Regions from separate parts of the Stenotrophomonas sp. 10L48 genome, predicted to be linked through region 2. Evidence: predicted binding sites of a transcription regulator. Region 2 holds the regulator's gene; each other region holds the start of a gene.
What was found. The regulator HrcA, encoded in region 2, represses chaperone genes, less so after heat shock. The targets are predictions, from matches to a motif close to TTNGCACTCNNNNNNNNNGAGTGCNAA.
Positions count from the first base shown of each region.

Region 1: a site for HrcA is predicted at 2,103-2,129, ahead of AC1DCU_RS17985 (co-chaperone GroES). Genes of this name have one in related genera too.
Region 3: a site for HrcA is predicted at 1,211-1,237, ahead of rpoH (RNA polymerase sigma factor RpoH). Genes of this name have one in related genera too.

Region 1 covers NZ_JBFTIX010000012.1:87,284-90,558, forward strand. Annotated here, with positions in the region: gene groL (chaperonin GroEL) at 37-1,686, opposite strand; gene AC1DCU_RS17985 (co-chaperone GroES) at 1,769-2,056, opposite strand; gene AC1DCU_RS17990 (endonuclease) at 2,409-3,275, shown strand, end outside.
Region 2 covers NZ_JBFTIX010000004.1:5,189-8,463, reverse strand. Annotated here, with positions in the region: gene recN (DNA repair protein RecN) at 1-973, opposite strand, end outside; gene hrcA (heat-inducible transcriptional repressor HrcA) at 1,089-2,153, shown strand; gene grpE (nucleotide exchange factor GrpE) at 2,217-2,732, shown strand; gene dnaK (molecular chaperone DnaK) at 2,936-3,275, shown strand, end outside.
Region 3 covers NZ_JBFTIX010000012.1:126,088-129,362, reverse strand. Annotated here, with positions in the region: gene AC1DCU_RS18180 (response regulator) at 1-259, shown strand, start outside; gene ung (uracil-DNA glycosylase) at 269-994, shown strand; gene rpoH (RNA polymerase sigma factor RpoH) at 1,249-2,124, shown strand; gene purD (phosphoribosylamine--glycine ligase) at 2,254-3,275, opposite strand, start outside.

The sequences.
Region 1 (3,275 bases), on a different contig from region 2:
GCGGCGGGGTTTTTCATTGCAGCAGTGCAGCGGGACTTAGAAGTCCATGCCGCCCATGCCACCCATGCCGCCCATGCCACCAGCGCCACCCATGGCCGGCTCGTCCTTCTTCGGAGCGTCGGCAACCATGGCTTCGGTGGTGATCATCAGGCCAGCGATCGAGGCTGCGTTCTGCAGCGCCGAACGGGTCACCTTGGTCGGGTCTAGGATGCCGAACTGCAGCATGTCGCCGAACTCGCCCGTAGCGGCGTTGTAGCCGAAGCTGCCGGTGCCTTCCTTGACCTTGTTGACGATGACCGACGGCTCTTCACCGGCGTTGGCAACGATTTCGCGCAGCGGGGCTTCCATCGCGCGCAGGGCGATCTGGATGCCGTGGTTCTGGTCTTCGTTGGCACCCTTCAGGCCAGCCAGTGCGGAGACCGCACGGACCAGGGCAACGCCGCCGCCCGGAACCACGCCTTCTTCAACGGCCGCACGGGTCGCGTGCAGGGCGTCGTCGACGCGATCCTTCTTTTCCTTCATTTCGATTTCGGTCGAAGCGCCGACCTTGATCACTGCAACGCCACCGGCCAGCTTGGCCACGCGCTCCTGCAGCTTCTCGCGGTCGTAGTCCGAGGAGGTGTCTTCGATCTGGGTCTTGATCTGCGCAACGCGCGAATCGACCGCAGCCTTGTCACCCACGCCATCGATGATGGTGGTGTTTTCCTTGGAGACCTGCACCTTCTTGGCGCGGCCCAGGTCCTTGATGGTGGCCTTTTCCAGCGACAGGCCGACTTCCTCGGAGATCACGGTGCCGCCGGTCAGCACGGCCATGTCTTCCAGCATCGCCTTGCGACGGTCGCCGAAGCCCGGAGCCTTGACGGCCACGACCTTGACGATGCCGCGGATGGTGTTGACCACCAGGGTCGCCAGCGCTTCGCCTTCGACTTCCTCGGCAACGATCAGCAGCGGCTTGCCAGCCTTGGCGACGCCTTCCAGCACCGGCAGCAGGTCACGGACGTTGGAGATCTTCTTGTCGTGCAGCAGGATGTACGGGTCATCCAGGTCAGCGGTCTGCGACTGCTGGTTGTTGATGAAGTACGGGGACAGGTAGCCGCGGTCGAACTGCATGCCCTTGACCACGTCCAGCTCGTTGTCCAGGCCCGAGCCTTCTTCAACGGTGATCACGCCTTCCTTGCCGACTTCCTTCATCGCGTTGGCGATGATCTGGCCGATCGACTCGTCCGAGTTGGCCGAGATCGTGCCGACCTGGGCAATGGCCTTGTCGTCAGCGGTCGGCTTGGAGATGTTCTTCAGCTCGGCGACGGCAGCCACGACGGCCTTGTCGATACCGCGCTTGAGGTCCATCGGGTTCATGCCGGCAGCAACGGCCTTGGCGCCTTCGCGGATCAGGGCCTGGGCCAGCACGGTGGCGGTGGTGGTGCCGTCGCCGGCGTCGTCGTTGGTACGGGAGGCGACTTCCTTCACCATCTGCGCGCCCATGTTCTCGAACTTGTCAGCCAGTTCGATTTCCTTGGCGACGGACACGCCGTCCTTGGTGATGGTCGGGGCGCCGAAGCTCTTCTCGAGCACGACGTTGCGGCCCTTCGGGCCCAGGGTGGCCTTGACGGCATTGGCGAGAACGTTGACGCCGCGCACCATGCGCGAACGGGCGTCTTCACCGAAACGAATATCCTTGGCAGCCATTGCGTTTACCTCATTGGTAGCGCCGGGCCATGCCCGGCGGCTGGGTGTTGGAATCAGGGGATGAAGCAGGTCGCGCCGACGCTCAGCCGATGACGGCGAGCACGTCGTCTTCGCGCAGGACCTTGTACTCGACGCCTTCGCTCTTGTACGAGCTGCCGGCGTACTGGCCGTAGATGACCTTGTCACCGACCTTCAGCGACGGAGCGCGCACGTTGCCGTTGTCCAGCGGCTTGCCCGGGCCCACGGCCACGACTTCACCCTTGGTGGACTTTTCCTTGGCGGAGTCCGGGATCAGGATGCCACCGGCGGAAACTTCGTCGGCTTCGATCGGCTTGACCACAACGCGGTCGTGCAGCGGCTTGATGCTCATGTGGGACCTCTTAAGTTATTGATTGATCTGAAAAAGTCCGGCGATGTTAGCACTCGCACCAAGCGACTGCCAGCAACGCGCGTGAAAAAGCCCGACAGGTCGGGAGCACGACAGAGATGGAGACCTCCGGAGGCCTTTCAAGGCCCGCCCCCGAAATTTTTCCCGGCGGCCCGGCGGCACTCCATCCCCGCGCGGACGCCTTTATAGGGATGCGTCGCGGCAAGCCAAGGGGGAGTTGGCCACCATTTGGTGACCGCCGTCGCACTGTCAGATATCTGGCGTTCATTTACGACAAAGTGTCACCGGATCGGCTTTAGGGTGGCCCGGCATTCCCAATCACAAGGAGTAGTCGATGCGATTGCTGTCCCCGCTCGCCGCCGCCTGCCTGCTGGCCCTGGCTGCCGCGCCGGCCCAGGCCGAGGTCTTCATCAACGAACTGCACTACGACGACAGCACCGCTGCCGGTGACGTCGGCGAAGCCATCGAAGTGGTCGCCACCGCCGGCGAAGACCTGTCCGGCTACCGCCTGTACCTCTACAACGGCAGCAACCCGTCGGCCGCCACGGTCTACGCCAACAACGCGGTGCCGGCCGGAACCGCGGCGAGCTGCGGCAGCGCCACCCTGGCGGTGGTCACCTACCCCAGCAACGGCCTGCAGAACGGTGCCAACGACGGCATCGCCCTGGTCGACGCCAGCGGCAAGGTGGTCCAGTTCCTCAGCTACGAGGGCGCGATCACCGCTTCCGGTGGCCCCGCCGCCGGCATGACCAGCCAGAACATTCCGGTTGCCGAAACCAACAGCACCGCGGCGGGCACCTCGCTGCAGCTGACCGGCAGCGGCAGCCAGTACGCGCACTTCACCTGGGCCGAATCGGCCAGGCAGACCTTCGGCAGCTGCAACAACAACCAGACCTTCAGTGGCGGCGGCACCCCGGGCCCGAACACGCCGCCGTCGGTGTCCACCACCACGCCGGCACAGGGCAGCAGCACCTTCCCTGCCGCCGCCGACCTGGAAGTGGTGTTCAGCGAGACGGTCAACCTCGCCAGCGGCGCCTTCGCACTGACCTGCGGCACTTCGGGCAGCGTGCCGCTGACCTGGCCGGCCAGCGGCAAGAGCGTGAAGCTGTCGACCAACACCGCGCTGGTCGCCGGTGAAGCCTGCCGCTTCGACATCCGTGCCGCACGCATCACCGATGCGCAGGGTGCCCGCCCGGCGACC
Region 2 (3,275 bases):
GCTGCGCACCCAGCTCATCCATCGGCACGCGGTGCTTGCGGGCCAGGTCGTGCAGGCGGCCGAGGCGGCGCTCGTTCTCCTCGAACTGGTCCGGATCGGCGTCCAGGTCGTCATGCACCCGGTCGAGCAGGGCCAGCGCCTCGTGCAGCTGGATGGAGGCGCTGTCGATCAGGGCATCGACGTCGCCCAGGCGCGGGTCATGTTCGGCCACCCTGGCCAGTTCATGCCGCACCTGCTGCAGCAGGTCCAGCGCCGAGTGGCCTTCGTCGCCGTTGAGCTGGTCCGAAGCTGCCTGGCAGGCGGCCAACAGGGCGCTGGCATGCGCCTGACGGCGATGGCTGGCGCCGAGCGCGGTGATCGACTCCGGCTCCAGATCCTCACGGTCCAGTTCACGCAGCTGATGTTCGAGGAAGCCGATGCGGTCACTCACGTCGCCCTGTTGCGACAATGCGAGGGATTCATCGACCAGCGCCTGCCAGGTGGCGGCAGCGCGGCGCACCTGGCGGCGTTCGCTTTCGTTGCGGGCATAGGCGTCCAGCAGGGCCAGCTGCGACGGGCGCGTCAGCAGGGCCTGCTGCTCATGCTGGCCATGGATTTCCACCAGCAGGCCGGCGAGGTCGGCCAGCTGCGCCAGGGTGACCGGGCGGCCGTTGATCCACGAGCGCGAGCCGCCGTCGGCGCGGATCACGCGGCGCAGCTGGCATTGGTCTTCATCGTCCAGCTCATTGCTGGCCAGCCACTGGCGGGCGGCCTGCAGCTGGTCCAGCGCGAATTCGGCCGACAGTTCGGCCCGGGCCGCGCCATGGCGGACCACGCCGCTGTCGGCGCGCAGGCCGGACAGGAAGCCCAGGGCGTCGACCATCAGCGATTTGCCCGCGCCGGTCTCGCCTGAAACCACGGTCATGCCCGGCCCGAACTCCAGTTCGGTGGCGCGGACGACGGCGAAATCCTTGATTGAAAGATGTCTGAGCATGGGTAAGGGGGTGTCTGCAGCCGCGCAACGCTAGCACGCGCGGCGGGGTCGTCCAATGACTTGCCAAGGGGATGCGTCGCCATTATCTAATGTCCCTGTCTCACAGGTTGATTTCATGCACGGTTCTCCCGACCAACTTGCCCCGCGCGCGCGGCACCTGCTGCGCACGCTGATCGCGCGCTACATCCAGGATGGCGAGCCCGTGGGTTCGCAGACGCTGGCGCGCGTGGCCGGCCTGGAGGTCAGTCCGGCCACCATCCGCAACATCCTCGGTGACCTGGAAGACCTGGGCCTGCTGGCCTCGCCGCATACGTCGGCGGGCCGGATTCCGACCGCGCATGGCTACCGGGTGTTCGTCGACAGCCTGTTGCAGATGCAGCCGCCGGGCGAAGGGGAGCTGGCCCGACTGCGTCAGGAGCTGGCCGGAGGCGGCAGTACCCAGGCGCTGCTCGGCAGTGCGTCGGAGCTGCTGTCGGCGATGAGCCACTTCGTTGGCGTGGTCAGCGCGCCGCGCCGCGAGCAGTTCGCCTTCCGCCAGATCGATTTCGTGGCGCTGGACGGGCGCCGGGTGCTGGCGATCCTGGTGTTTGCCGACAATGAAGTGCAGAACCGGGTGATCGAGACCCGCCAGGACTTCGCGCCGGGGCAGCTGGAGCAGGTGGCCAATTACCTCAATGCCCACTTTGCCGGGCTGCCCCTGGCCGAGATCCGTACCCGCCTGCTGCTGGAGCTGCGCGACGCCCGTTCCGAGCTGGAACAGGTGCTGGCGCACAGCGTCGAGCTGGCCGAGCAGGCCTTGCAGCCGCCGGCCGACGACATGCTGGTGGCCGGCCAGACGCGTCTGATGGGGGTGCAGGACCTGTCCGACCTGGAGCGCCTGCGCGAGCTGTTCGAGCTGTTTTCCAGCAAGCGCGAGATCCTGCAGCTGCTGGAGCGGACCATCCAGGCCCCCGGCGTGCGCATCTTCATCGGCGAGGAAACCGGCGTGGTACCCCTGCAGGGCGTCTCGCTGGTCACCGCGCCGTACACCGCCAACGGCCAGGTACTGGGCGTGCTGGGCGTGATCGGGCCGAAGCGGATGGCCTACGACCGCATGATTCCGCTGGTCCAGGCCACCGCCGATGTGCTCGGCGCGGCCTTTTCGCCGGGCGGGCGAACTCCGGGTGCATCGGACGCTTGAAACGCAGCATCCCGCCCACACTAGGGTGGGTGGAGGCGGAGAGTGACCGCCAGGGACCCAGACATGAATCAAGATCAGCCAGACATCGCCGCCCAGCAGGCCGCCGCCGACGCAGCTGCCGCCGAGGGCGTCAACGAACAGATCGAACAGCTCCGTGCCGAAGTGGAGCAGGTCAAGGCCGAAGCGCTGCGTGAGCGCGCCGACCTCGACAACCAGCGCAAGCGCGTGGCCCGCGACATCGAACAGGCGCGCAAGTTCGCCAACGAGAAGCTGCTGGGCGAACTGCTGCCGGTATTCGACAGCCTCGATGCCGGCCTAAAGGCCGCCGGCGACGATGCCCATCCGCTTCGCGAGGGCCTGGAGCTGACCTACAAGCAGCTGCTGAAGGTCGCTGGTGACAACGGCCTGGTGCTGCTGGACCCGACCGGGCAGCCGTTCAACCCGGAACACCACCAGGCGATCAGCCAGGTCGCTGCCCCCGGCGCCGCCCCGGGCAGCGTGGTGACCGTGTTCCAGAAGGGCTACCTGCTCAACGAGCGCCTGTTGCGGCCGGCGCTGGTGGTGGTTGCCGCCGATTGACCGCGGGCGCCGGGCTTGGCCTGACGCGGGTTTTCCCGCCGCGACCGGGGCATCGGCACGACCGACGCTGAACGTGTTGGGCGAACGGAAACACAGCGTTCGGGGGATGGCTTGAATGTTCCACGAGCCTCCCCCACATCCCATTCATCCACCGGCCGAACGGCCGGACTGACAAAAACAACATCCTTCAAGGAGTCTCCCCCATGGGCAAGATCATTGGTATCGACCTCGGCACCACCAACTCGTGCGTGGCGATCATGGACGGCGGCAAGGCCCGCGTCATCGAAAATTCGGAAGGCGATCGCACCACCCCGTCGATCGTCGCCTACACCAAGGACGGCGAAGTCCTGGTCGGTGCCTCGGCCAAGCGCCAGGCCGTGACCAACCCGAAGAACACCTTCTACGCGGTGAAGCGCCTGATCGGCCGCAAGTTCACCGACGCCGAAGTGCAGAAGGACATCGCGCACGTCCCGTACAGCATCCTGGCCCATGACAATGGTGATGCCTGGGTGGCCACCAGCGATGCCAAGAAGATGGCACCGC
Region 3 (3,275 bases), on a different contig from region 2:
GCTGACCGATGTGACCCTGAAGGGAGAGCTGAGCGGCCGCGACGTGGTGCAGCGCGTGCGCGTGGACTTCGGCTACGGCAAGCGCCGCCTGCCGGTGCTGGTGATGACCGGCGATGGCAATCCGCACAACCAGACCGGCCTGCTCCAGGCCGGCGCCAACGATCTGGTGCTGAAGCCGATCGAAGAGCGCCTGCTGATCACCAAGGTGCTGTTCCAGCTGCGGCTGGCCCGGTTGAATGATGGACCCCTGTTGCGATGACGTGTTGCGATGATCGATGAAGTAGTGGACACCCCGGCGATCCAGCTGGAACCGAGCTGGAAACAGCGTGTGGGCGATTACCTGCTGCAGCCGCAGATGCGCGAGCTGTCCAGCTTCCTGCGGCAGCGCAAGGCCAGCGGTGCGGCGGTGTTCCCGCCTGGACCGCAGATCTTCGCCGCCTTTGATGCGACCCCGTTCGATCAGGTGAAAGTGGTCATCCTCGGCCAGGACCCGTACCACGGCCGTGGACAGGCCCATGGCCTGAGTTTCTCGGTGCAGCCGGGCGTGCCGGTGCCGCCGTCGTTGTTGAACATCTACAAGGAAATCGAGGGTGACCTCGGTATTGCCCGCCCGGACCACGGCTGCCTGATCCCGTGGGCGCAGCGCGGCGTGCTGCTGCTCAACGCGGTGCTGACGGTGGAAGAGGGCAAGGCCGGTGCGCACCAGGGGCGCGGGTGGGAAGGCTTCACCGACCATGTGGTGGACGTGTTGAACCGCGAGCGCGAGGGCCTGGTGTTCATGCTCTGGGGTGCCTACGCGCAGCAGAAGGGCAAGGTGATCGATACCGGCCGCCACCGCGTGCTGAAAGCCCCGCATCCCTCGCCGCTGTCGGCCCACCGCGGCTTCCTCGGCTGCCGTCATTTCTCGATGGCCAACGAGTACCTGCAGCGCCGCGGCCAGGCGCCGATCGACTGGTCGCTGCCGCCGCGGGCGATGCTGGCGCCATCGGGCTGAACGGCGAACAACGCTGCCCCCTGTTGAATGGGCGAAACCGCCACCCGTTCAGCTGCCTTTGACCCGGAATAGCCGCGCTTTCCGGGCTAGTGGGTTGAATTCCAAGGGATTGTGTATCCCGAAAAGCGCGCTCGCCACTGTCATCAAATCGCGTTACGGTAGGGTTCTGTTTGGGACCAGTGTTTCATCAGTGGAATGCTGGAACTTTTTCCTCCTTTAGCAGTCCAAATCCCAGACTGCTAAGATGGGTGCCTATGAGCCAGAACACCTCTACTGCCCTTGTGGCAAACAATCTGCCGATTCCCAGTGCGCTCGGTTCGCTGGACGCCTATATCGGTGCCGTGCACCAGATTCCGGTGCTGTCGGTCGATAACGAACAGGACCTGGCCCGTCGCTTCCGCGACGGCAACGATCTGGACGCTGCCCGTGAGCTGGTGCATTCGCACCTGCGCTTCGTGGTGCACGTGGCCCGCGGTTACAACGGCTACGGCCTTGCGCTGGGCGACCTGATCCAGGAAGGCAACATCGGCCTGATGAAGGCGGTCAAGCGCTTCGACCCCGACATGGGCGTGCGTCTGGTGTCCTTCGCCGTGCATTGGATCCGTGCCGAGATGCACGAGTTCATCCTGAAGAACTGGCGCATCGTGAAGGTCGCCACGACCAAGGCGCAGCGCAAGCTGTTCTTCAACCTGCGCAAGTCGAAGAAGCGCCTGGGCTGGATGAACGCGGCCGAAGTCAGTGCGGTGGCCAAGGACCTGAACGTGTCCGAGCGCGAGGTGCTGGAAATGGAATCGCGCCTGTCCGGCCGCGATATCGGTTTCGATGCCCCCACCGATGAAGACAACGACCACGCGCCGCCGTCGCCGGCTGCGTATCTGGTGGCCAATGACGAAGATCCGTCGATGGCCTACGAGCGCGAGGACAGCGAAGACAACCAGATGCAGCTGCTGCGCGAAGGCCTGGCGGAACTGGATGCGCGTTCGCGCGACATCATCCGCCGCCGTTGGCTGGATGCGGACAGCAAGGTGACGCTGCAGGAGCTGGCGGACGAGTACGGCGTATCGGCCGAGCGTATCCGCCAGGTTGAAGCGAACGCGCTGAAGAAGATGAAGGCGCTGTTCACCGCATAAGGCGGCGAAGCGTTTGAGTAATGGAAAGGCCCGGCATTGCCGGGCCTTTTTTTTCCTGCTGGATCCACGCATGGCGTGGATCTACTTCGCGATCCAGTAGATCCACGCCACGCGTGGATCAGCGCGGTCTCAGATTTCCCGCGCGATCGCCCGCCAGCCGATGTCGGTGCGGTGGAACTCGTTGTCCCAGGTCACCTTCGCCACGCCCGCGTACGCGTTCGCCTGCGCGTCGCGCACGCTGTCACCCAGTGCTGCCACGCACAGCACGCGGCCACCTGCGCTGAGCACCTGGCCCTGCGCATCCAGCGTCGTTCCTGCATGGAACACCTTGGCCGTTGCCGGCACATCATCCAGGCCGGAGATCACCTCGCCGGTGATCGGCGATTCCGGATACGGCCTGGCGGCCAGCACCACGCCGAGCGACGGGCGCGGATCCCACTGCGCGTCCACCTCGTCCAAGCGGCCATCGATCGCCGCGTCCACCAGGTCGACCAGGTCCGACTGCAGGCGCAGCATCACCGGCTGGGTTTCCGGGTCGCCGAAACGCACGTTGAACTCGATCACCTTCGGCGCGCCGCTGGCATCGATCATCAGGCCCGCGTAGAGGAAGCCGGTGAATGGGATGCCGTCGGCGATCATGCCCTGCACGGTCGGGTTCACCACCTCGCGCATCACCCGTGCATGCACTTCAGGTGTCACCACCGGAGCCGGCGAGTACGCACCCATGCCGCCGGTGTTCGGACCGGTGTCGCCGTCGCCGACGCGCTTGTGATCCTGCGAGGTGGCCATCGGCAGTGCATGCACGCCATCGACCATCGAAATGAAGCTGGCCTCCTCGCCGTCGAGGAATTCCTCGATCACCACGCGCGCGCCGGCATCGCCGAAGGCGTTGCCCGAAAGCATGTCGCGCACCGCATCTTCGGCTTCGGCGAGGGTCATCGCCACGATCACGCCCTTGCCGGCGGCCAGGCCGTCGGCCTTGACCACGATCGGCGCGCCCTTCTCGCGCAGGTAGGCCAGTGCCGCGTCCACGTCGGTGTGCACCGAATAGAACGCGGTGGGGATGTTGTGGCGTGCCAGGAAATCCTTGGCGTAGGCCTTGCTGCCTTCCAGCTGTGCGGCCGCCGCCGTCGGCCCGAAGATGCGCAGGC